Regions from separate parts of the Salinicoccus sp. RF5 genome, predicted to be linked through region 1. Evidence: predicted binding sites of a transcription regulator. Region 1 holds the regulator's gene; each other region holds the start of a gene.
What was found. Region 1 encodes Rex, which represses fermentation and respiration genes when NADH is low (regulators of the CRP and FNR family bind a similar motif). Its sites were predicted from a motif close to TTGTGAAATATTTCACAA; they were not measured.

Region 1 (7,856 bases):
TCGAGGACATTCCTGTTGGAGGTGAATTCGGCCTGCTTCTGGTCATAGTAGCCGATGGAGACATTCGTGCCGTAGATGATTTCTCCCGCATGACGGGGCAGTTTCTTCGCAATGGTTTTGACGAGCGTGGATTTTCCGATACCATTCGGACCGATGATCGCCAGACGGTCCCCCTTATCGACGTTCAGGGTGATGCCGCTGTTCAGCGTCTCTTCATATCCGATGTCGAGGCTCTTGATACGGAGGACATCGTTTCCACTCTCCCTTTTTATATCGAAGGAGAAACGTGCACTTTTTCTGTCGATCTGCGGCGTATCCATCCGGTCCATCTGCTCAAGCTTCTTGCGGCGGCTTTTTGCCATATTGCTCGTCGAAGCCCGTGCGATGTTCTTTTCGACGAAGGTTTCGAGCTGTTTGATCTCCTTCTGCTGATGTTCGTAGGCTTTCATGCGAAGGCTGTAGTTCTTTTCCTTTTCCTTCACGTACTTTGTATAGTTCGAGTGATAGAGTGTCCCACGGTTCATCTCCACTTCAAAGATCTTATCGACCGTGCGGTCGAGGAAGTAGCGGTCATGGCTGATGATTGCGATTGCACCTGTAAAACTGTTCAGGTACTGTTCAAGCCAAGCCACGGTGTCCATGTCCAGGTGGTTGGTCGGTTCATCGAGAAGGAGCAGGTCCGGCTTTGACAGCAGCATCTGGCCCAGGGCGAGGCGTGTCTTCTGGCCGCCCGAGAATGCATCGACGTTGCGGTCGAGGTCGTCCTTGGTGAAATTGAGTCCGGTGATGACCGTCTTGATCTGTGCATCGATCGTGTACCCTCCCTGGGACTCGAATGAATTCTGCAGGGTATCATAACGTTCCACCTGCTCGCTGTAGGCAGGATCGTCGTAGTCATGTTCTGCCAGCCAAGTCGTTACTTTCTGCATCTCCTCCTGGATGTGGAGCAGGTGCGAGAACGGCCGCATCATTTCATCCTGCACAGTCTGGGAGGATTCCAGTGTCATCTGCTGGGTCAGGTAGCCGATGGAGATGCCTTTCGGAGTGGTGATCTGCCCCTCATCAAGCCCAAGTTCGCCTGCCATCATTTTCATGAGCGTGGTCTTTCCGGCACCGTTCTTCCCCACGATGCCGACGGTTTCGCCCTTTTTTATTTCAAGATTTATATTTTCAAAAATCATGTCTGTACCGAATGATTTCTTTACATTTCCCAACTGCATCACTATCATATTCATTACCTCACTTTCTTCAAGTCTACAATAAATAAATAAAAAAAACGATGAAATTAAACGACGTTGACTACACTATGAAAATCGAGATATGCTATAATATATCAACAGAGTGTAATAAACGAGGTGTGGGACATTTGAACAGTAAAAAGAAAATCCCAAATGCAACTATGAAACGTCTCCCTTTATACTATAGATTTTTTAAGAACGCTGAAAAATCCGGTGTGGACAGAGTCTCATCCAGAGAGATCAGTGAGGCATTGGATATTGACTCTGCCACTATAAGGCGAGACTTCTCCTATTTTGGGGAGCTTGGTAGAAAAGGGTACGGCTACAATGTCAAAAGCCTTCTGAACTTCTTCATGGAACACATCCAGGGGAATGAAGTGAAGAATGTTGCGATCATTGGTGCCGGCAATCTGGGCAGCGCGTTATTAAACTACAAATTCAGTAATATAAATGATAGAATGAACGTAGTTGCCGCCTTTGACAGCAATGATGAAATTGTTGGAACATCCATCAACGATACATTAGTATATCATCCAGATGAACTTGAAGATATGGTCAGTAGACATAACATAGACGTTGCGATACTCACCCTGCCGGCAGAGGTCAGCCAGGCGATGGCTGAACGGCTTGTAGATGCGGGCATCAAGGGTATACTCAACTTCACGCCTATCAGATTGGACGTAAATGATGGAATCTATGTACACAATATAGATTTGAGTGTTGAATTGCAGGCGCTATTCTTTTATATGAAACATATCTAGGAGGGGTAATATGCTTGAAATGTTTATGCCGGGGACACTTATGGCAGTAGGGCCGACAAGTATGATTGTAATCGCTGTGGTAGCATTGATCATATTCGGACCCAAGAAGCTTCCTCAGTTCGGACGCGCAATGGGCTCCACTTTAAAGGAATTTAAAGACGCAACCAAGGGCCTTGCTACGGATGATGATGACGAAGAAGAACTCGAGAGAAAAAAGCAGCCGAAGAAAATTGAAGCGGTTGAAGTTGAAAAAGCTGAAGAAACAAAAGTATAAAGATTTGGAGGTGGCGAAAGCCACCTTTTTTTAAAGAGTTTAAAGAGGTGAAAAGTAAGATGACAGACTCGGAAAAAAAAGAATTTACCGAGCACCTGGAAGAGTTGAGGAAGCGTCTGCTCATTGTCATGTATTTCTTTGTCGGCGCGTTGATTATAGGGTTTTTCCTCTCCAAGCCACTGATATACCAGATGCAGAATGCCCCATGGGCAGAGTCGATCCAAATGCACGCATTCCAGGTCACGGACCCGTTGAAGATCTATCTGCTCGTGATCGTCATAATCGGTCTTGTAGTGGTGTTGCCGGTCATCATGTATCAGCTTTGGGCATTTGTGGCACCGGGGTTGTATGGCAATGAACGGAAGTTGACGCTGAGCTACATCCCGATCGTCATGATCCTCATGCTGATCGGCATGGCTTTCGGCTACTTCGTTCTCGTACCCTATATCATCCAGTTCACTTTCGATCTTTCGGAAGACATGGGGATCGAGACGACCATCGGCATCAACCAGTATTTCGGGTTCCTCTTCAGGACGGTCCTGCCATTCGGCGTCATCTTCCAGATGCCGATCCTGGTGCTTTTCCTGACACAGCTTGGCCTGTTGACGCCGATGTTCCTCAAGAAGAACAGAAAGTATGCCTATTTCATCCTTCTGGTGATTGCGGCGCTCATTGCCCCGCCAGATCTGATGACGCATATCATGCTGACGATACCAATGATCGTACTATACGAAATCAGCATATACATCTCAAAAATCGGCTATCGGAGGCATTTGAAGGCAGAACAGAAGGCAATAGAAGAATCTTTGGATTCCGACTAGGGAGGTATTCAGGGTGAAATTCGATTCGAACACTGAAGCGTTTAAAACGTTGGGAGAAGCGGACAATGACTCATTGAATGAACGGCTTGAACAGGCACAGGATGACCAGTGGAGGCAGAAATACCATGTACAGCCCATTGCCGGCAGCATGAATTCGATTGCCGGATTCGTCCACCACGAGGGTATGTACCATATCTTCTATCAATGGTCCCCCTTTGCCGACAAAAGAACGAGATGCCTATATCATGTGACTTCGGGTGACCTTGTTTATTTTGAGAACAGGGGAATAGTAAAGATGTTGTCGGACGGAGCCTATTCAGGCTCCGCTTTTGTAATGGAAGAAGATATCCACCTCTACCACACTGAAGTGCGTTCGAACACGGTGTATCAGCAATATACCCCCTTAAAGATACAGGCGGGCATCCTCCATCCGGACAGGGCCGTACCCATCATCAAAGGCGTACCGCCCGAGTACGGCTGGTTGATGAAGGACCCGAAAGTCTGGTACGAGAATGGCAGGTGTTTCATGCTGCTCGGGGCGACTTCATCAGAAGAGTACGGGCGCCTCCTCGTCTTTGCCGGGGAAACACCTTCAGCATTCGAGTACAGGGGGGAATTGAAGACAGAACTCGACCAGTTCGGCTTCATGTGGGAAGCACCGGATTATTTTGAATTGGATGGCCACCAGGTATTCATGTTCTGTCCCCAGGGGCTCGACAAGTACAGGAACAGCTATTGGAACATATATCAGTCGGGATATATCATCGGGGAGTCGGATTGTGAAGCATTGACGCTCGACCATGGTTCGTTCCATGAATTGGACCATGGATTCGATTTCTATGCACCGCAGACGGTCCTCAACGGGGATGGGGAACGGCTGATGATCGGCTGGATGGGGATGAAGGAGACGGTTTATCCAACTGGGGATGCCTGGTCGCACTGCCTGACGCTTCCCCGCGAACTGTCTATTGAGGCGGGGCGGTTGAAGCAGAGGCCGGCTGCGTCACTCAGGAAACTGAGGGAAGCGGAGATGACGGCTGAAGGGTATTTCAACCACCGTCCAAAAAAAGTGAGGGATTTCTATGGGGACAACTACGAACTCGTCATGGATATCCTTGAGAATGACGCGACCCGCATCCATATCGACCTGAGGGTGAGCAGGAGGGAGCAGACGAGCCTGATCTATGAAACGGATACTCAGACGCTTATTCTGGATACTGCCTTCAGCGGTGCAATGCCCGAGAATGTGGATGGAACAGAGAGGAAGGTTGTACTTGATGCTCCGCTTACAAGCCTTCATATATTCGTTGATGTCTCAAGCATCGAAATCTTCGCCAATGACGGGGAAGCGGTAATGACAGCACGCATCTTCCCCTCCGATAGGGCGACGGGCATGGAGGTCTCCACGGAAATCGGCAGCTGTCATGTCAAGATGACCAGATACAGTTTGAAGCAGCTATCTTCGAAACAGGTACTCGATCAAGGGTAGAGTAAACGTAATTTCAATATTCAAACATAGATTAATTTCAATTCTGCTTATAATTGATTGATTATTTTGTTATTATTAATCTACACAAGCTAGGGTGAGAGGAGAGGGAAGACATGTTTTCGGTATTGAGCCAGATTCGTAAACGTTTTGAATATATGACCCCAGTGGAGCAGCGCATTGCAAATTTCATGCTGGACAACCCCACGAAAGTGATCAACATGCCGGTGAAGGATATTGCGAGGAACAGCGACACCAGTGACGCGGCCATCGTCAGGTTTTCCAAGAGGATCGGACTTGCAGGCATCAAGGAATTGAAGGTGGAGCTTGCGAAGGAACTCCATACACTTGAGAAGGAGAACATATCCAGGGTCATCGATCTTGAACAGGATACACACAAGGATATTTTTGATAAAGTATTCAAAAATACCATTCAGGCACTCTATAATACTGAAAAGATCGTCAACAGGAAGGCGATGAAGGAGGCCGCCCATCTTTTCGCCAAATCGGACAACACCTTCATATTCGGGGTGGGGGATTCGGCGAATGTTGGAAATGAACTCGAACAGAAGCTACATAGGGTCAATATAAACGCCTTCTTCACCGCTGATAAGTACCTGTGCATGACGCGGTTGTCCAATGCGAAAGAGAATGATGTGCTCTTCCTCATCACTTTATCAGGCAAGACGAAAGAAGTAGTGGAAGTTGTGAAACTGGCCAAGAAGCTCGGGGTTAAAACGATCATCCTGACGCAGAATCACGCTTCCATTGCAAAAAGGAACGCTGATATCGCGATAGAAATCACTGAGGAAGAGACGAACATACAATATATGAACATGACAAGCCGCATCGCGCAGCTGGTCATCTGTGATGTGCTGTTCTTCTATATCTGCCGGGAACTCGGCGCCTCTGCATATGATACGATCATCAAGACATACGACGTCACCCACTGATCATTCCCCTTCAATTATGAAGGGGTTTTTTAATGTGGTGGAAATGCCACTTCAGCCTTTACCATATTGAAACATTATTGAAATATTCATCCCGAATCCCGTCCCTATATTAAGGTTATGTAACAAGATGGAAAATTGGTGGATACCTCTGCTGCCTTCAAATATAATGGGGATATTGTTAAATGGTGGCATAGCCGATGGGGGAATTATTTTGAAAGAAAAACTGATGAAATCAAGTATCGCATCCCTTCTGATTGCATCTGCAATATTCACATATAATATGGATTCAGTAATAGAAGCTGATGAAACAGATGCTGTTTCGAACACAGAGGAAAGTACAGAAGCATCTGCAGAATCGGTTTCCAATGAAGAAAATGCCGAAGCAGTCACTGAAGAAGCAGCAGAGCAGGAACTGCTGGTAGAATCGTCGCCGGAGAGTGCCCCCGAAAGGGAAGTCCAGCAGCAGGCCATCTCAGAGTACAACACTGAAGAAGCAACGGGTGAGACATCATCTGCGGATGAAAGCCAGACAGCAGAGCCTGCTTCTGAGGAGAGTGGCACTCTCGAACCTGCCCCAGAACAAACATTGGAGGAAACTTCTGAAGTACCAGCGGAAGAACCAACTCAGGAGGAGACGGTCCAGGAACCGACGACTGAAGCACCGATGGAGACGACTGAGTCTTCCACGGAAGCATCAGCAGAAGAGGAGTCGGTGGAGTCTGAAGAGGCACCGGTCTCAGAACCGACGGGAGAACCAACTCAGGAAGAGACTGTACAGGAGCCGACGGCTGAAGTACCGATGGAGACGACTGAACCTTCCACGGAAGCATCAGCAGAAGAGGAATCGGTGGAGGTGGAAGAGGCACCGGCCTCAGAACCAACTCAGGAAGAGACTGTGCAGGAGCCGACGGCTGAAGCACCGATGGAGACGACTGAGCCTTCCACGGAAACGCCAGCAGAAGAGCCGACAGCGGAGCTTACTCCTGAAGAGACGGTCCAGCAACCTGCTGAGACAGTGACATCTGAAGATGCGACTGCAGAACCTTCGGATGAAATGGATGATACCAGGAAAGAAGTGACACCCGAGCCATCTGCTGAAACGTCAGTCGCGAATCCAGCCGGTGAAGATGCAGAGTATGGGAAGAACGCATCTTCAGATGAACAGCAGCGCTCTGGAGAGCCTGAAGCAACGACGCAGGTTCCTGATGATCGAAGTGGGAGTGTCCAAAAGTACTATCGTTATGATCATGGCAATATTCTGGAAGGCATTTCGCTCAACCCAGGTGCTTCTGAGGAGCAGTTGAACCTCCTTGATAAGAGGGTCAATCGTCTAATGTCATCGAAAATCATGCCTGAAGAAGATGTAGATGAATCGGACATCATTGAAATTGAAGAGGAAATCAAAAATGAAGAGGGTGTGACGGCCTCGACAGACCGCACATCACTCCCGGATACGGGAGAGACGGACTATACCATCCTGTATGGCACGACGCTTCTGATAGCAGGAGCGATACTGCTCTTCATTACAAGAAGACCAAACAGCAAAAAATGCAAATAACAGAAAATCCCCATTCCTCAGAATGGGGATTTTTCTATAGTGCTTTATCGTCTATGGAATTCAAGTAGTCTTTAACTTCACCGACGACGGATTCAAGGCAGCCGTCGTCGAATGGGGAGGTCAGGTTCGCAGATCTTGCGAGCGCGTTGAATGGCAGTGAGCCTCCCAATTTACACAGCTCAACATAGTCAGCCCAGGCTGCTCCAAAGTCTTCATTCGCACGCTTCCAGAACTGCAGGGCACAGACCTGGGCAAGTGTATAGTCGATATAATAGAATGGAACGCCGAAGACATGACCCTGGCGGTGCCAGAATGACCCGCTGGAGAGGGGTTCTATGCCATCATAATCGCGGTGGGGCAGGTATTTATCCTCAAGCTTCTTCCACTCCTGACGCCGCTCTTCAGGAGTCAGTTCCGGATTCTCATAGACGATGTGCTGGAATTCATCGATGGCCACACCGTAGGGGAGGAAGGATATGTTGTCCGCCATATGTGTGAACTTGAATTTGTCCGTATCCTCCTTGAAGAAGAGTTCCATCCAAGGATAGGTGAAGTACTCCATGCTCATCGAATGGATTTCAGCCGCTTCAAGCGTCGGGAACTGGTATTCCGGTACTTCGAATCCCCGGGACATGTAACTCTGGAAAGCATGCCCGGCTTCATGTGTAAGTACGGTGACATCATCCAGTGTGCCGTTGAAGTTCGAGAAGATGAACGGGGATGCATGCTCGGGAATGAACGTGCAGTATCCGCCGCCTTCCTTGC
Region 2 (7,856 bases), on a different contig from region 1:
TGCTGAATGTATCCGTATCTGCGGCAATGGAAAAAGGTTTTGCCACACACGGTGATCTGCTGATCATCACTGCAGGGGTGCCGGCTGGTGAAGCCGGAACGACCAACCTGATGAAACTGCACATCGTCGGGGACGTCCTCGTACGGGCCCAAGGGATCGGCAGAAGAAGTACTGTCGGCGAAGTTGTCATCATTAATTCATCAGACGACATCTCTAAAAAGGACGTCGAAGGAAAAATCATCGTTGTCCAGTCTGTGGACGCCGATATGACCCCTTATCTCGAAAAGGCTGCGGGTCTCGTCACCGTAGAAGGTGGGCTGACCTCCCATGGTGCCATTGTGGGGCTGAACTTGAATCTGCCGACGATCGTTGGTGCCAAGGAAGCGCTTGAAGTTCTTGAAGAAGGTATGACAATCACTGTAGATTCGGAACAGAACTGCATCTTCAGCGGTCATGCCAATGTACTATAGGCACTATTCAGGAAAGGGTACTGTAAAAGTGCCCTTTTTGTTGTTGTAGAGCAAAGGGACGGCCGGTATAATGTAGATGAGGTGGCGGAGATGAAAAAATTACTATTATTGGCAGTCATGCTGTGGCTGGCTGCATGCGGCAATGGGGCCGATGAGTCCGGAGCCGAGAATCCGGAAGAACAGAATGAGGAAACGACGGAATCCCATGAAGGGGAGACGCAATCTGAAGAAGAGGAAAGTTCGATGACTGCTTCCGAACTGCTGGATGAATCATCATCGGCATGGGGGGACACTGTAAGCTATGAAGCGAGACAGACGTCCACTATTTCTTCTGGTGAAAGCCAGTATGTGTTCAGGACCATCACGACAAGAAGCGAAGCGGATGAAATCAAAGTGGAAGTTGATGATGGGGAAGAAATCAAGACACACTATATCGTTGAAGGTGAGCATTTCATCTATCAGGGTAACAACACCGAAGCGCAGGATGCGCCGCGGGAAATCGACGGCAGCGAATATGGTGCGCTCATCTCCGGTCTTGAACCCTATAGGGAAGGGACGGTAACGGAGGTCGAATCCGGCTATGAGCTTCGCTATACCATGGATGGTAAAGAGGGTGCCGAGCCATTCCTCGATGATGGGATGGCAGAGCTGCTCGACGATGTCGATACATTCAGCGGCCAGGTGACGCTACAGTTCAATGATGAATTTCAGTACACCGAAGCCAAGTTCACTCTGACGGTCGGTTCAGATGAGGAAGAGGTGAACATCATCTCGAATATCACCATGGACAGGATCGGGGAAGTCGACAGGATTGAAAAACCGAAAAATATGTAGCAGAAGCGGCCGTTCAGGAATGGACGGCTTTTTTTCATAATTTATAGTAAGCGCTTACATAATGTGTAATTTTATACGATTTTTACTATTCGAAAAATTGACATTATTATACACCACCCATAGAATGTTAGTTACAAGGGGGAATTGAAATGTCAAATATTGATTATAAGAAGATTTCTGATCAGCCTGAATTCGAGGCGCTTCTCAGAAAGCGGAATAAGTTCATCCTGCCGATCAGCATCTTCTTCATCATCGCTACGCTTATTTTTCCGGTACTGACGGGATACACCGACCTGCTCAATTATGAGGCGTTCGGTAACATTTCATGGGCGTGGATCTACGCAATTATGCTTTTCATCATGGTCTGGACACTTGTCACAATCTACATGAAAAGGGCGAAGGAGTTCGACAAGGAAGCCGATGAAATCATCAGAAAGTACAGGGAAGGGGAATACAAATGAATTTAACAGTCATCATCATGTTCCTGGTGTTTGTTGGGGCAACATTGGTAATTACATATTTTGCTTCCAAGCGCACACAGTCCACGAATGACTTCTATACAGCAGGCGGAGGCCTGACAGGCTGGCAGAACGGCCTGGCAATTTCAGGTGACTATCTGTCGGCGGCTTCATTTCTGGGTATCGCTGGTGCAATCGCCCTGTGGGGATTCGATGGGTTCTTCTATAGTGTCGGCTATTTGACCGCTTATCTGGTCGTTCTGTATATCGTCGCAGAGCCACTCAGGAATTTGGGTAAATACACAGTTGCGGATATGATAGCCGCAAGGTTTGAATTGAAGAAAGTGCGGGCATTTGCAGCCCTCTCTTCCATCACGATCGTCATCTTCTATATGCTTGCCCAGCTTGTTGGCGCAGGCGCACTGATACAGCTTCTATTTGATATACCGTACAGTGTCTCAGTCATCCTGGTAGGCATCATGATGACGATCTATGTCCTGTTCGGTGGGATGACGGCGACGAGCTGGGTGCAGATGGTCAAAGCGGTACTGCTCATGATCGGTACGCTCATCATCTCTTTTCTTGTACTGCTCAACTTCAACTTCAATATATTCGCGATGTTCGGGGAGATGAAGAACATCACGGCACCCGAGCTGGAGGGTCCATTCCTCAATCCGGGATCCCAGGGTTCTTCGCCCCTCAATAACATTTCACTCATCGTCGCGCTGCTGTTCGGTACTGCAGGGCTGCCGCACATCCTCATGAGGTTCTTTACCGTCAAGGATGCGAAGACGGCGAGAAGCTCCGTCATGTGGGCAACATGGATCATAGGCATCTTCTATATCCTGACGATCTTCCTCGGTTTCGGCGCTGCTGCACTGCTGACGCGTGAAGAGATCATCGCTGCGAACCCTGCAGGCAACATGGCTGCACCACTCCTTGCTGAAAGGCTTGGGGGAGACTTCCTCATGTCCTTCGTCGCCGCGGTCGCATTCGCAACGATCCTCGCTGTAGTAGCCGGGCTGGTACTCTCCGGCGCAAGTGCATTTGCACATGATATATACGGTCAGGTGATAAAGAAGGGCAAGATGACGGACAGGGAACAGATGCTGGCGGCAAGGACTGCAGCTTTGAGCGTCAGTGTGCTGTCCATAATCCTTGCACTTTTCGCCCAGAACCAGAACGTGGCGTTCCTGGTCTCCCTGGCATTTTGTGTAGCCGCCAGTGCAAACCTTCCGGTCATCGTCTATACGATCTTCTGGAAGCGCTTCAACACACAGGGGGCGATTGCCGGCATCATCACAGGCTTGGTCGTATCACTGGTACTTGTCATCCTGAGTCCGAACGTAATGGACCCATCCGGAAATGCATTCATTGCCATGGAACCGATATTCCCATTGGATAACCCTGCACTGATTTCTGTACCTGCAGGCTTTATCGGTGCCTTCCTCGGGACATTCCTCGGCAAGGCGGAATCCCACGAAAAGTATCGGGAGGTCAAGGTCAAATCGGTCACAGGCATATCCACTTCGGATGTTTCCCATTAGGTATAAGTTTATCTTATATGAATCAATAAGTTAATTAATTGTTTCTTATGAAAGCGGTAATTTCTTTAGATTACCGCTTTTTCCTTTATGTAAGGGCTTTCGAGCATGATAACGGTAATTTTTTCACAATATAATATATTTTCTTGATTTATTCACAAAGTTCTTGAATTTGATATAATGGGGTAGAAGCCGAAGTGGCTATTCTATGAATTAATAAGAAGGAGAGTCAATATGTCTGACAAAAAAGGTTTAGAAGGTATTGTAGCGGCCGAGTCCCGCATCAGCTCCATCATTGGTTCACAGCTGACTTATTGTGGCTATGAAATCGATGACCTTGCTGAAAATGCATCGTTCGAGGAAGTCGTCTTCCTGCTTTGGAACGATAGGCTCCCGAACCAATCAGAACTGGATGATTTCCAGGCGAAACTATTCGAGCATATGACACTCAACCCGAGAGTCTACAACCATTTCGAAGAATATGCTGCAGATAAGGTCCACCCGATGACGGGCATCCGTACTGCACTGTCATACCTTGCGCATTTCGATCCGAATGCAGAAGATATGAGCGAAGAGGCGAACCAGGAAAAGGCGATCCGCATCCAGGCGAAGGTTGCATCCCTCGTTTCTGCATTCTCAAGGATCCGCAACGGTCAGGAAGTCGTGAAGCCGAAGGAAGGCCTGAGCTACGCAGCCAACTTCCTGTACATGCTGAACGGAGAAGAGCCGAATGACACTGAAGTTGAAGCGATGAACAAGGCGCTTGTACTTCATGCGGACCACGAACTCAATGCCTCCACATTCACTGCACGTGTATGTGTAGCAACGCTGTCGGATGTATATTCCGGTGTCACTGCAGCAGCAGGCGCCCTTAAAGGACCACTCCATGGCGGGGCCAACGAACGCGTGATGCAGATGCTTTCTGAAATCGACTCATCTGATGATGTGGAAAGCTATCTCAAAGAGAAATTTGAGAACAAGGAAAAAATCATGGGCATGGGCCACCGTGTATATAAAGAAGGGGACCCACGCGCCAAATACTTGAAGGATATGTCCAAGAAGCTGACCGAACAGATCGGCGAACCGGATCTTTATGAGAAATCAGTAAAGATTGCTGAAATCGTTGAGAGGGAGAAGGGCCTTCTTCCAAACGTCGACTTCTTCAGTGCGTCCGTGTACCACTCGCTCGGCATCGACCACGACCTGTTTACACCAATCTTTGCGATGAGCCGTGTTTCTGGATGGCTTGCACATATCCTTGAGCAGTATCAGGACAACCGTCTGATCAGACCACGAGCCGAATATGTAGGCCAGATTGACAGAAAATACGAACCTATTGAAGAAAGATAAGCGATCAAGATAAATAATTGGAGGAATAAATTCTATGGCTAGTCAAAAAATCACTACAGACAACGGGGTACTCAACGTACCGGATCAACCTGTCATTCCATTCATCGAAGGAGACGGCATCGGCCCTGACATCTGGAGCGCAGCAAGTAAAGTGCTTGATGCAGCAGTTGAGAAAGCATACGACGGCAAAAAAGGCATCGAATGGAAGGAAGTCCTTGCGGGACAGAAAGCCTACGACAAGACTGGCGAATGGCTGCCGCAGGAAACGCTCGATACGATCGATGAATACCTGCTGGCCATCAAAGGGCCTCTCACAACGCCAATCGGCGGCGGCATCCGTTCCCTCAACGTTGCGTTGAGGCAGGAATTGGATCTCTTCACATGCCTTCGTCCGGTAAGGTATTTCGAAGGCGTACCTTCCCCGCTGAAGCGTCCGGAAGAGACTGACATGGTCATTTTCCGTGAGAACACTGAAGATATCTATGCGGGCATTGAATTCCAGGAAGGTACTGATGATGTCAAGAAAGTCATCGATTTCCTGCAGAATGAAATGGGTGCAAAAAATATCCGTTTCCCTGAAACTTCCGGAATCGGCATCAAACCAGTATCCAAAGAAGGAACGGAAAGGCTCGTCCGCTCTGCAATCAACTATGCGATCGACAACAACCGCCCGTCTGTAACGCTTGTCCACAAAGGGAACATCATGAAGTTCACTGAAGGTGCATTCAAAGCATGGGGTTATGACCTTGCTGAGCGCGAATTCGGAGATAAGGTCTTCACGTGGAAAGAATATGACAAGATCGTCGAGGATGAAGGCAGGGAAGCGGCAGACAAAGCGCAGTCCGAAGCTGAAGCAGCAGGCAAAATCGTCATCAAGGACGCAATTGCAGACATCTTCCTGCAGCAGATCCTCACACGTCCAAAAGACTTCGGTGTCGTAGCGACGATGAACCTGAACGGCGACTATGTTTCCGATGCACTTGCAGCGCAAGTCGGCGGAATCGGCATTGCACCAGGTGCAAACATCAACTATGAGACTGGACACGCCATCTTCGAAGCGACTCATGGTACGGCACCGAAGTACGCAGGACTCGATAAGGTGAATCCATCTTCAGTCATCCTCTCCGGCGTATTGATGCTTGAGCACATCGGATGGCAGGAAGCGGCCGACCTCATCACGAAATCAATGGAGAAGACAATCGCCTCCAAAGTGGTCACTTATGACTTTGCCCGTCTCATGGATGGCGCAACAGAAGTGAAATGTTCCGAATTCGGAGATGAACTGATCAAAAACATGTAATCATGTTTGATGACAAGGAGCGTGGACAGCATGAACAGGAAGAAGATTTCAGTCATTGGTGCCGGATTTACCGGTGCCACGACAGCTTTCATCGCTGCATCAAAAGCATTGGGTGACGTTGTATTGGTTGATATACCACAAGCTGAAGATCCGACCCGGGGCAAAGCCCTGGACATGTCGGAAGCGACGCCTGTGCTGGGTGTTGATGTGGACATTACAGGCACAAGCAGCTATGAAGACACAAAAGACTCCGATATCGTCATCATCACAGCAGGCATAGCCAGAAAGCCGGGTATGAGCAGGGATGACCTTGTGAAGACCAACCAGAAGGTGATGTCCGCCGTTACACGTGAAATCGTCAAATATTCACCGGACTGCTCAATCCTCGTCCTCACCAACCCGGTGGATGCCATGACCTACACTGTGTACAAGGAGTCGGGCTTCCCGAAGAACAGGGTGATCGGCCAATCCGGCGTCCTTGACACAGCGCGGTTCAGAACATTCATAGCCGAAGAGCTGAAGCTTTCCGTCCAGGATGTCCAAGGCTTCGTACTCGGCGGTCATGGTGATGATATGGTGCCATTGATACGCTATTCGAACGTAGGGGGCGTCCCTCTTACAAGCCTGCTGGACCAGGATAAGATTGATGCCATCATCGAACGCACACGGAAGGGTGGGGCGGAAATCGTCAACCTGCTTGGCAGTGGTTCCGCATATTATGCACCTGCTGCAGCTCTTGTAGAAATGGCCGAAGCCATCCTTTCGGATCAGAAACGCGTACTTCCGGCAATCGCATACCTTGAAGGCGAGTACGGCTATGAGGACATCTATCTTGGGGTGCCTACAGTGCTTGGCGCAGAAGGTATTGAGCGCATCATTGAACTGGAGCTCACCGACGAAGAAAAGAGCGGGCTGGATAAATCCAAGGACTCTGTGACGAATGTCATGAACATGTTGAAATAATATTTGTAAAATTCAAGTATGGGTATTATACTGGAAAGGCTGCCAACTGGCGGCCTTTTCGGTTTATAGTTTAAAATGGGAGGAAATTTTTGAAATGGAAGATAGTAGGAAGAAGGATGGTATTTTTCAGAAATTTCTTGATTTTGTAGAGTGGCTGGGCAATAAGCTGCCTCACCCGGTGACCTTGTTTGCGCTTCTTGCAGCGCTGACTCTGGTGGCATCCGCCATTTTGGCAATGTTCGAAATTACGGTGGAACATCCGGGAGAAGATCAGGAAACTGTTTCAATCAATAATCTACTGGACAGTGAAGGAATAAGCTACATATTCTCAAGCATGACCGACAACTTCATCAACTTTGCGCCGCTTGGCGTAGTGCTTGTCACGATGCTTGGGATAGGTGTCGCTGAAAGATCCGGACTGATCAGTGCTGCATTGCGAGGCTTTGTGCTGTCAATACCGAAGCAGCTGATTACTGCCGGACTGGTATTTGCCGGTATCATGTCATCGCTCGCTTCCGACGCAGGATATGTCGTGCTGCCGCCACTTGGAGCGGTGCTGTTCCTCGCGCTGGGAAGACATCCGCTCGCAGGGCTTGCAGCAGCATTTGCCGGTGTTTCTGCCGGCTTCTCTGCTAACCTGCTCCTCAGTGGAACGGACGCGATGCTTGCAGAACTTTCGATCGCAGCTGCATCAGTCATAGACCCCCAATATGCAGAGGGTATGAACGTGGCGATGAACTACTTCTTCATTGCAGCGAGTGTATTCCTGCTCACACTTGTAGGGTGGTTCGTCTCAGATAAGATCGTCGAACCGAGGCTTGGAAGCTTTGATCCGCAGAATGGTGATTCCACTGCAGTGGAGAACACTGATGAAATGAATCCTCTGAAGCCTGTCGAAAAGAAAGGGCTGATCTGGGCAATCATTTCTGCTGTTGTG
Region 3 (7,856 bases), on a different contig from region 1:
CAATGGAGTACCCGATGCTCGTATTCACCGGCGGAGATCCGCTGATGCGGACGGATGTATTCGAACTTGCAGAATATGCCGTGGAAAAAGATGTCAGGGTTTCGATGACACCGAGCGCCACACCGAATGTCACGAAGGAAGCGATGCAGAAGGCGAAGGATGTCGGACTGAGCCGATGGGCATTCAGCCTGGACGGTCATAACAAGCAGGTCCATGACCATTTCAGAGGGACTGAAGGCAGCTTCGACCTGACGATGAAAGCCATCAGCTATCTGAACGAACTTGGTATGCCGCTTCAGATTAATACGGTGATTTCAAACTATAACATCGAATACCTTGAAGAAATGAGGGAGATGGTCGAATCCCTTGACTGCGTGCTGTGGAGCGTATTCTTCCTCGTACCGACAGGACGTGGGAAGAACGAGGATATGATCACCCCCGCCCAGCATGAGCAGGTATTCAGATGGCTGAATAAGATCAAGGACGAAGTCCCTTTCGATATCAAGACGACAGCCGCCCAGCACTACCGCCGGGTGGTCATACAGGATCAGATGCGTAAGAATAAGGATCCCGATGCGCAGATCCGCTACATGGATGCCCTCAGCGAAGGCAAAACAGGTACGATCGATGGCCTTGGACGCGCACCGAAAGGCGTCAACGACGGCAATGGATTCGTCTTCATTTCGCACATCGGCCATGTCTATCCAAGTGGATTGCTGCCGGTCAACTGCGGCAACGTGCGCGTCGACAAGCTCTCCGACATATACAGGAACTCGCCGATACTCAAAAGCCTCAGGAACCCTGACCTTTATAAGGGCAAATGCGGCGTCTGCGAATTCAGGCACGTCTGCGGCGGCTCCCGCTCAAGGGCTTATGCCGCCACTGGAGATTACCTTGAGAGCGAGCCTTACTGTGTATATATCCCGAAAGCCTACCGAAAGAAGAAAAGGAAGGTCACGGAGAACTGACCGGATGATATCGATGATTTTGAAAAGGGAGCGCTATAGCGTCCCTTTTCTATGTAAATAGGTGTATTTTTACTTTAAAATACTGTTATAATGGCTATAAGAAATAGGAGGGCTAACCATGGAAAACCAGATCATCGTCCCCCACCTATGGTTTGACACGGAAGCAGAAGAAGCAGTGGAATTCTACATGTCCATGTTCCCGGAATCGAAGCTTACAGACCGTACGACACTGCACGATACGCCATCCGGTGATGCACAGTAGCTTTCTTTTGAACTCTATGGCTACAGATTCATGGCCATCAACGCAGGCTCCTACTTCACGTTCAACCCATCCATCTCCTTCTTCATCAATTTCGACCCCTTAAAAGATGAGGAGGCGGAGCGGAATCTGGAGAAGACCTGGAATGCTTTGATTGACGGTGGCACTGCACTCATGCCGCTCGATGAATACCCCTTCAGCAAGAAATACGGCTCGGTCGAAGACAAGTTCGGAGTCTCATGGCAGCTCATTCTTGGTGGCCCCGAGGCGGGCGATTGGCCGAAGATCGTCCCTTCCCTGATGTTCATCGATCAGAATCTCGGAAAATGCGAAGACGCCCTGGAATTCTATCTTTCAGTCTTCGAAAACTCCCGAATGGGGGAAATCGCCAGATTTCCGGAGGATACGCCCCCTCACCTGCCCGGCTCGGTCATGTACTTGGATTTCATGCTCGAAGGCCAGTGGTTCTCTGCAATGGACAGTGCCGGCCCGCATGAATTCAACTTCAATGAAGCAATCTCCCTTATGGTGCTACGTGAGGACCAGAAGGTGGTCGACTACTACTGGGACGCGTTATCCGCAGAGCCTGAAGCGGAACAGTGCGGCTGGGTCGAGGACAAATTCGGTGTATAATGGCAGATCATCCCGAAGGAAATGAATGAGATGATGTCGAATGGCTCACCGGAACAGTTACGGAAAGTCACACAGGCTTTCCTCGAGATGAAGAAGATCGACCTTGAAGCACTGAAACAGGCGTATGAAAGTTGAGACAGGAAAGGGACCAGATGGATAGCAATCCATCTGGTCCCTTTTTTCTGCCTGGATGCTCAATCCTCTTCTGTAGCATCGTCATATGCCTGGAGGGCCTTGCCGCCATATACACTGCCGGGACCGCCGCCCATGACGATGGCTACACCTGCAATTTCAGCAACCTCTTCTCGCGTTGCACCGAGCTTGATCAGCTTGTTCACATGATTGCCGATGCATCCTTCACACTTGTCTGCGATTGCGTAGGCCAGTGCGGCAAACTCCTTCGTCTTCTTATCCAGTGCACCGGATTTATAGGCCGCATCCTGAAGATCTTTAAAACGCTTCATCGTATCCGGGATGGTTTTCTGAAGCCGTTTCGTGTTGCCCTGGGCAACGGTGTTGATTTCATTGAAATGTGTCATATCCTCTCACCTTTCCAACATTAAGTATGTTTCATATATTACTACAGCCTGCTGCGGAATGTCTGCCTAAGCATCCGGATGGAGATATTTCTCATCCCATCTCTCAGGCAGCAGTTCCTCCAGACGGACGGTCCTACCTGCGAGTCCGATTTCACATCCGTAGTTGTCCTCACCGACCTGGTTGATCAGTTCCCGGCACCGGCCGCAGGGAGGAAGGATGCTGCCATCCTCATGTACAGCTATGATTCTCGCGATATCATATTCACCGGAAGTCACCATTGCAGCAATCGCCGAATGCTCTGCACAGAAGCCGATGGAAGACGGCAGGTCGAGCGCGACGCCTGTATATATATTGCCTTCTGCAGTCATAAGCGCTGCTGCAACGTGTCCCATTTTTCCTTTCCTGCTCGTCGTTCTGGTGTTCAGCCTCTCTTTCGCAATCTCATAAAGGTCATCCACATCAATAGCCCCCTCTTCACAATCCCTCTGACTCCATTATATCAAAGAAGCACGGGGGCCCTTCCGGCCCCCATGCTTATGAATCACATGAAATTTGTGATGTGTACGGATACGAGTGTGGTCATCCATACTGCATGCACAATCTCCAGAATGCCGATCTGCTTCATCTTCCAGCCCCGGCCGTATAGTGCCACGGCACGGACCAGGCTAAGCAGGAAGGCGAGTGCCAATATCCAGTGTGCGCTGAGCATGATGATGAATACAATTCCATGATATGCATACGATGCAATCCTGTATTTCGGATTCTTCTTCTCCCGGATCATCGTCTTGACGAAAAGGGCTGTACTCGTAAAGAACAGTATGCTGATGATGATGACGAATATTACCGGCCACGACAGCACATGCAGATTGAGGAAGGCGATGCCGCCTCCTGCGAGCGCAAAAATTGTGATGGCGGATATGTCATTGAAGATGTTGCGTTCATCCCTGATCGACGCGAAATATACGTTCACTGCACCGAACGGCAGCATCATGAGGAAAAAGAAGAATATACGGTAATCGACCATCAATGGATAGATGAACAGGGCTGCTGAAAGGACAAAGAATAAAACCGCCGCCTTCAGGTAGCCATACTCCCCCTTCCGCCGTTTCTTGATGAAGAACAATACATGGTCCGCCATGAAGAAGATCATTAGCCAGCCTGCCATGTAGAAAAGCTGTGCCGGATGGAACCCTCCGGCCACCATACCGATAACCAATGGCATGAACACCATCGCCCACGCCCCATGCTGATTCTGTTTTTTGAATTTCATCGTCTCACCTCTTGCCCCCATTATATTACGGGGCAATATCGCGGAGAGGATCAGAAAATAACATTTTTGTGAATAAATAAACAAAAGCTGCCTGACTCAGGCAGCCCTTCAATGAAAACTGTTTTACTCTAACTTATATATTACTCATACAGTCTCTGCCGCCATGTTTCCTGCTCATCCGCCAGCTCGATGGTGGCCAGATGGATAACGGCGATTGCGGTAAAAGCTGCAACGAACAGTATTGCCATTGCGACGACGGGAATGTTGAAGAAAGCCGGAATCAGCATAAGCAAAGGGATGAGCAGAGTCACAAGCATACTGCGTTCCCTATATTCCCTGGACAGGTACTGTACTTCCCCGCACGATGGACATGGCATTCCCGGGGTGGATGTTGTATATCGCTTGAGTGTTGCCCTTACGTTCCAATTGTCTCCACAATTTCTACAACGTGTCAAAATACCTCTCCTTTTTATTCAGATGCATGGGTTCCAATCCTTTGGACAAGTTTCCATATAATGCTCTGTCATGAGGTGTTGCATCAGTTTTTGTCGTTCATTCAAACTATGAAAGGTATTATGCCACATGATACTTCAAAATACAAATCCGCTTTCAACACCTGCAGTTGCTGCCCTACTTGTCGAGGTTCAGTGATTTGAGCTGTTCGGCGAGCGCATTGTTGATCGGCGCCTCGTCCTCCTGCTCCTTCATATACTTGCGGACGGTACGCTTGTCGACCTTTCCGCGCCCTTCCTTCTTGCGTCTTGCCTCGAAGGCGGACAGCTTCTCCCTGTAGCCGCATTTGCACGTGAAGATCTGGCCGTCACCTTCGCCGCTCAGCGTCATCTTCTTCTTGCATTTCGGGCAGCGTGCATTGGTGACGCGGGCGACATTCTTGCGGTGGCCGCATTCCCTGTCCTGGCAGACGAGCATCTTGCCCTTCTTGCCGTTGACTTCAAGCAATGGCTTGCCGCAGTCGGGGCAGGACTTGCCGGATATGTTGTCGTGCTTGAACTTCTTGTCGCTTTCCTTGATCTCCTGGGTTATGGCCTTCGTATGGGATTTCATTTCCTTGATGAAATCCTCCTTCTTCAACTGGCCCTTGGCGATGCCTTCGAGCTTCTGTTCCCAGACCGCTGTTGTCGCAGGGGACCTGAGCGCATCAGGAACGAGGTCCAGCAGCTGCCTGCCTTTTGAAGTGATCCTGATGGCCTGACCGTTCTTTTCTATCAGGAATGAATTGAACAGCTTGTCGATGATGTCTGCCCGTGTCGCGACGGTACCGAGTCCACCGGTCGAGTCGAGTATCGATTTCAACTTCTTGTCCTGGACTTCCATGTACTTTGCCGGATTCTCCATCGCAGACAGCAGCGTCGCTTCCGTAAAGCGTGCGGGCGCCTTCGTCTGACCGGAAGTCTGGCTTACACGATGCACCTGGAGAGTCTCACCCTTTTCGAGTTTCGGAAGCTGCTGGTCCTTGACATCATCCGTCTCCTCTTCATCAAAATGATTGGAGTAGGCGGCTTTCCAGCCTTCCTTGAGGACGGTCCTGCCCTTGGCAATGAATGTCTCGCCCGCGGCTGTGGCCTTTACAGTCACCTGCTCGTACTCATGCGGTGGCAGAAGGACGGCGAGGAACCTTTTGATGATCATGTCGTAGAGCCTGCGCTCCCGTTCGTTGAAATCCGAGATGTGGACATGGTTCTCCGTCGGGATGATCGCATGGTGGTCGCTGACCTTGCTGTCGTCGACGAAGGACTTGTTCGCCTGTATCTTACCTCTCAGTATGCGTGTCGCTGTGGCACGGTAGTCCCCGATGCCGCATGCCTTCAGCCGCTCCGGCAATGTCGGTACGATGTCTTTTGACAGGTATCTTGAATCCGTCCTCGGGTAGGTGACGACCTTATGACGCTCGTAGAGTCCCTGCAGGACATTCAATGTCTCTTTTGCAGAGAAGCCGAACTGCTTGTTGGCATCCCTCTGAAGCTCCGTCAAGTCATAAAGCCCTGGAGCGAACGTCTTCTTCGGCTTGCTTTCCACCGAATCGACCGTCAGCGGACTGCCGTCCACCTTGTTGACCAGACCATCCAGCTTTTCCTTGTCGAAGCTCCGGCTGTTCCCTTTCTGATCCTGCCACGTCAATTTCAACTTGTCCGTCAGCGCTTCAATCCCGTAGTATGTCTTCGGTTTGAAGTTCCGGATCTCCTCTTCCCTGCTCTCGATCATCGCAAGTGTCGGTGTCTGCACACGTCCGCAATTGAGCTGTGCATTGAACTTCGTCGTCAATGCACGGGAGGCATTCAGGCCGATGTACCAGTCCGCTTCCGAACGGGCCACTGCGGCCTCATAGAGGTTTTCATAGTTCTTCCCGGGCTTGAGGTTGCGGAAGCCCTCACTGATCGCCTTATCCGTTACAGATGAGATCCACAGGCGTTCAATGGGCTTGTTGACCTTCGCCTTCTTGATGATCCAGCGAGCAACAAGTTCCCCTTCCCTCCCGGCATCCGTCGCGATGATGATCCTGTCTGCATCCTTGCGGAGCAGTTGGGACTTCACCGCATTGAACTGTCCGCGCGCCTTGTTGATCACAGTCAGCCTGAGCGGTTCAGGCAGCATCGGCAGATCATCCAGGTTCCATGTCTTATATTTATTGTCATAGCTTTCAGGGTCCGCAAGCGTCACGAGATGGCCGAGCGCCCATGTCACTATGTATTTATCCCCTTCAATGAATCCATTGCCTTTCTTATGGCAGTTCAATACTTTCGCAATATCCCTGGCCACAGAAGGTTTTTCGGCGAGTACTACACTTTTAGCCAATTTACTTCATCCTTTCAAAATCACAGCACTATATTTCCCCATTATACAGAAAAAGCCGGGGAATATTCATCCCCGGCAGCAAATTAGTTTTTGATCAGCTTTCTCATTTCATCATCTTTTTCCATGACATTCCTTGTGAATGGGCATTGCGGGTCGATCTTCCTGCCCTCTTGGCCGACGAACTCGACCATCGTTTCGACCAGCTGGGAGCCGACGCCCTCACCGCTCAGGCTGTCGTCCACCCTTGTGCTTTCCACTACATAGTCACCATCATCATCCACACTGAATATGATTTCAGCTTCGGGGTTGACTTCATCCTCCCCGACAAAGAACATATTCTCACCTTTTTTTATGTCCATCAGTCTTCCTCCCAATAGTTTTAGCTTTATATCTTTAATAGACGTTTTCAGCCTTTTGAAACATTCATGGCTCTGCGGAAGGGATAAAAGCCACGGGGGTGCGTTCTGTGTTAAACTGTTTTCAAATAGAATCCAGGCTCGGAGGTATCCAATGAACACATCACTGATCATCGCCTATATCATCGTTTTCGTATTATCCGCCATTCCGTTGTTCGAAGCCTTCGTCGTCGTACCGGTCGGTATTCTCGGCGGAATGAATTTCACCATGACCCTTATCATCGGCATTCTCGGCAACCTTGTCACACTGCTTCTGATCATCGTCCTGATGGATCGCATCAAAAGATGGTATCTCGCACGACAGGAAAGGAAAGGCAATACTAAGGACCGTAAATCGCAGCGTGCCGAAGCCATCTGGAAGAAATACGGGCTGCCGGGCCTCGCCTTCATCGGTCCATTCTTCGTCGGCAGCCACTTTACGGCACTGATGGCCGTCATACTCGGCGGCAGCCAGAAGGCCACCTTCTGGTGGGTGACGTTGAGTGTCGTCGCCTGGACACTCGGCCTTTCCATACTTGTACTGTTCGGAGTGGACTTCATGAACCTCGAAGACCGTCAGTTCCTCAGCCGTTTCATAAGTGAATAGAACATATATCAAATTGTCATAAAATTATGGTTCATGTTAATATATTCAATGTCACAAAACTAACCGATAAGGACAGATATGAATGAATAACCTGCAGAAAAATGGATATGCAAAATACGATCTTATGACAAGCCTCGATTATGACGGCATTGAAGCAGACTACAAGGAGATACTCGACTACTTCGAAGATCTGCCCATAGACGACTATGCCCCGGAAGCAAACCGCTACCGCAGATACTCCCGGGCACTTGTCCTTCCCACGTCCGGCACCATCGAATGGCTGCCGACCATCCGAAGAGATGGCGAAGAATATTCGGCCTACTTCCAGGGAAAGTTCAACCCCGAACATGCAGGCTCCTACAGGGAATTC

Region 2: LLU09_RS00970 (citrate synthase) is a predicted target of Rex. The motif match lies at 3,421-3,438, and genes of this name have one in related genera.
Region 3: LLU09_RS02325 (YwiC-like family protein) is a predicted target of Rex. The motif match lies at 3,737-3,754, and genes of this name have one in related genera.

What each region holds. Positions count from the first base shown of each region.
Region 1 covers NZ_JAJGRC010000003.1:3,759-11,614, forward strand. Annotated here, with positions in the region: gene LLU09_RS09240 (ABC-F family ATP-binding cassette domain-containing protein) at 1-1,229, opposite strand, end outside; gene LLU09_RS09245 (redox-sensing transcriptional repressor Rex) at 1,367-1,999, shown strand; gene LLU09_RS09250 (twin-arginine translocase TatA/TatE family subunit) at 2,040-2,273, shown strand; gene tatC (twin-arginine translocase subunit TatC) at 2,333-3,094, shown strand; gene LLU09_RS09260 (glycoside hydrolase family 32 protein) at 3,108-4,583, shown strand; gene LLU09_RS09265 (MurR/RpiR family transcriptional regulator) at 4,697-5,533, shown strand; gene LLU09_RS09270 (hypothetical protein) at 5,745-7,091, shown strand; gene LLU09_RS09275 (M3 family oligoendopeptidase) at 7,126-7,856, opposite strand, start outside.
Region 2 covers NZ_JAJGRC010000001.1:157,754-165,609, forward strand. Annotated here, with positions in the region: gene pyk (pyruvate kinase) at 1-470, shown strand, start outside; gene LLU09_RS00955 (hypothetical protein) at 561-1,304, shown strand; gene LLU09_RS00960 (DUF485 domain-containing protein) at 1,454-1,765, shown strand; gene LLU09_RS00965 (solute symporter family protein) at 1,762-3,309, shown strand; gene LLU09_RS00970 (citrate synthase) at 3,541-4,656, shown strand; gene icd (NADP-dependent isocitrate dehydrogenase) at 4,691-5,956, shown strand; gene mdh (malate dehydrogenase) at 5,966-6,919, shown strand; gene LLU09_RS00985 (AbgT family transporter) at 7,014-7,856, shown strand, end outside.
Region 3 covers NZ_JAJGRC010000001.1:417,026-424,881, forward strand. Annotated here, with positions in the region: gene LLU09_RS02305 (TIGR04053 family radical SAM/SPASM domain-containing protein) at 1-968, shown strand, start outside; partial or broken gene LLU09_RS12645 (VOC family protein) at 1,087-1,467, shown strand; gene LLU09_RS12650 (VOC family protein) at 1,513-1,860, shown strand; gene LLU09_RS02315 (carboxymuconolactone decarboxylase family protein) at 2,055-2,399, opposite strand; gene LLU09_RS02320 (cytidine deaminase family protein) at 2,466-2,858, opposite strand; gene LLU09_RS02325 (YwiC-like family protein) at 2,942-3,670, opposite strand; gene LLU09_RS02330 (TIGR04104 family putative zinc finger protein) at 3,811-4,125, opposite strand; gene LLU09_RS02335 (DNA topoisomerase III) at 4,301-6,484, opposite strand; gene LLU09_RS02340 (GNAT family N-acetyltransferase) at 6,568-6,843, opposite strand; gene LLU09_RS02345 (small multi-drug export protein) at 6,995-7,486, shown strand; gene LLU09_RS02350 (2OG-Fe dioxygenase family protein) at 7,569-7,856, shown strand, end outside.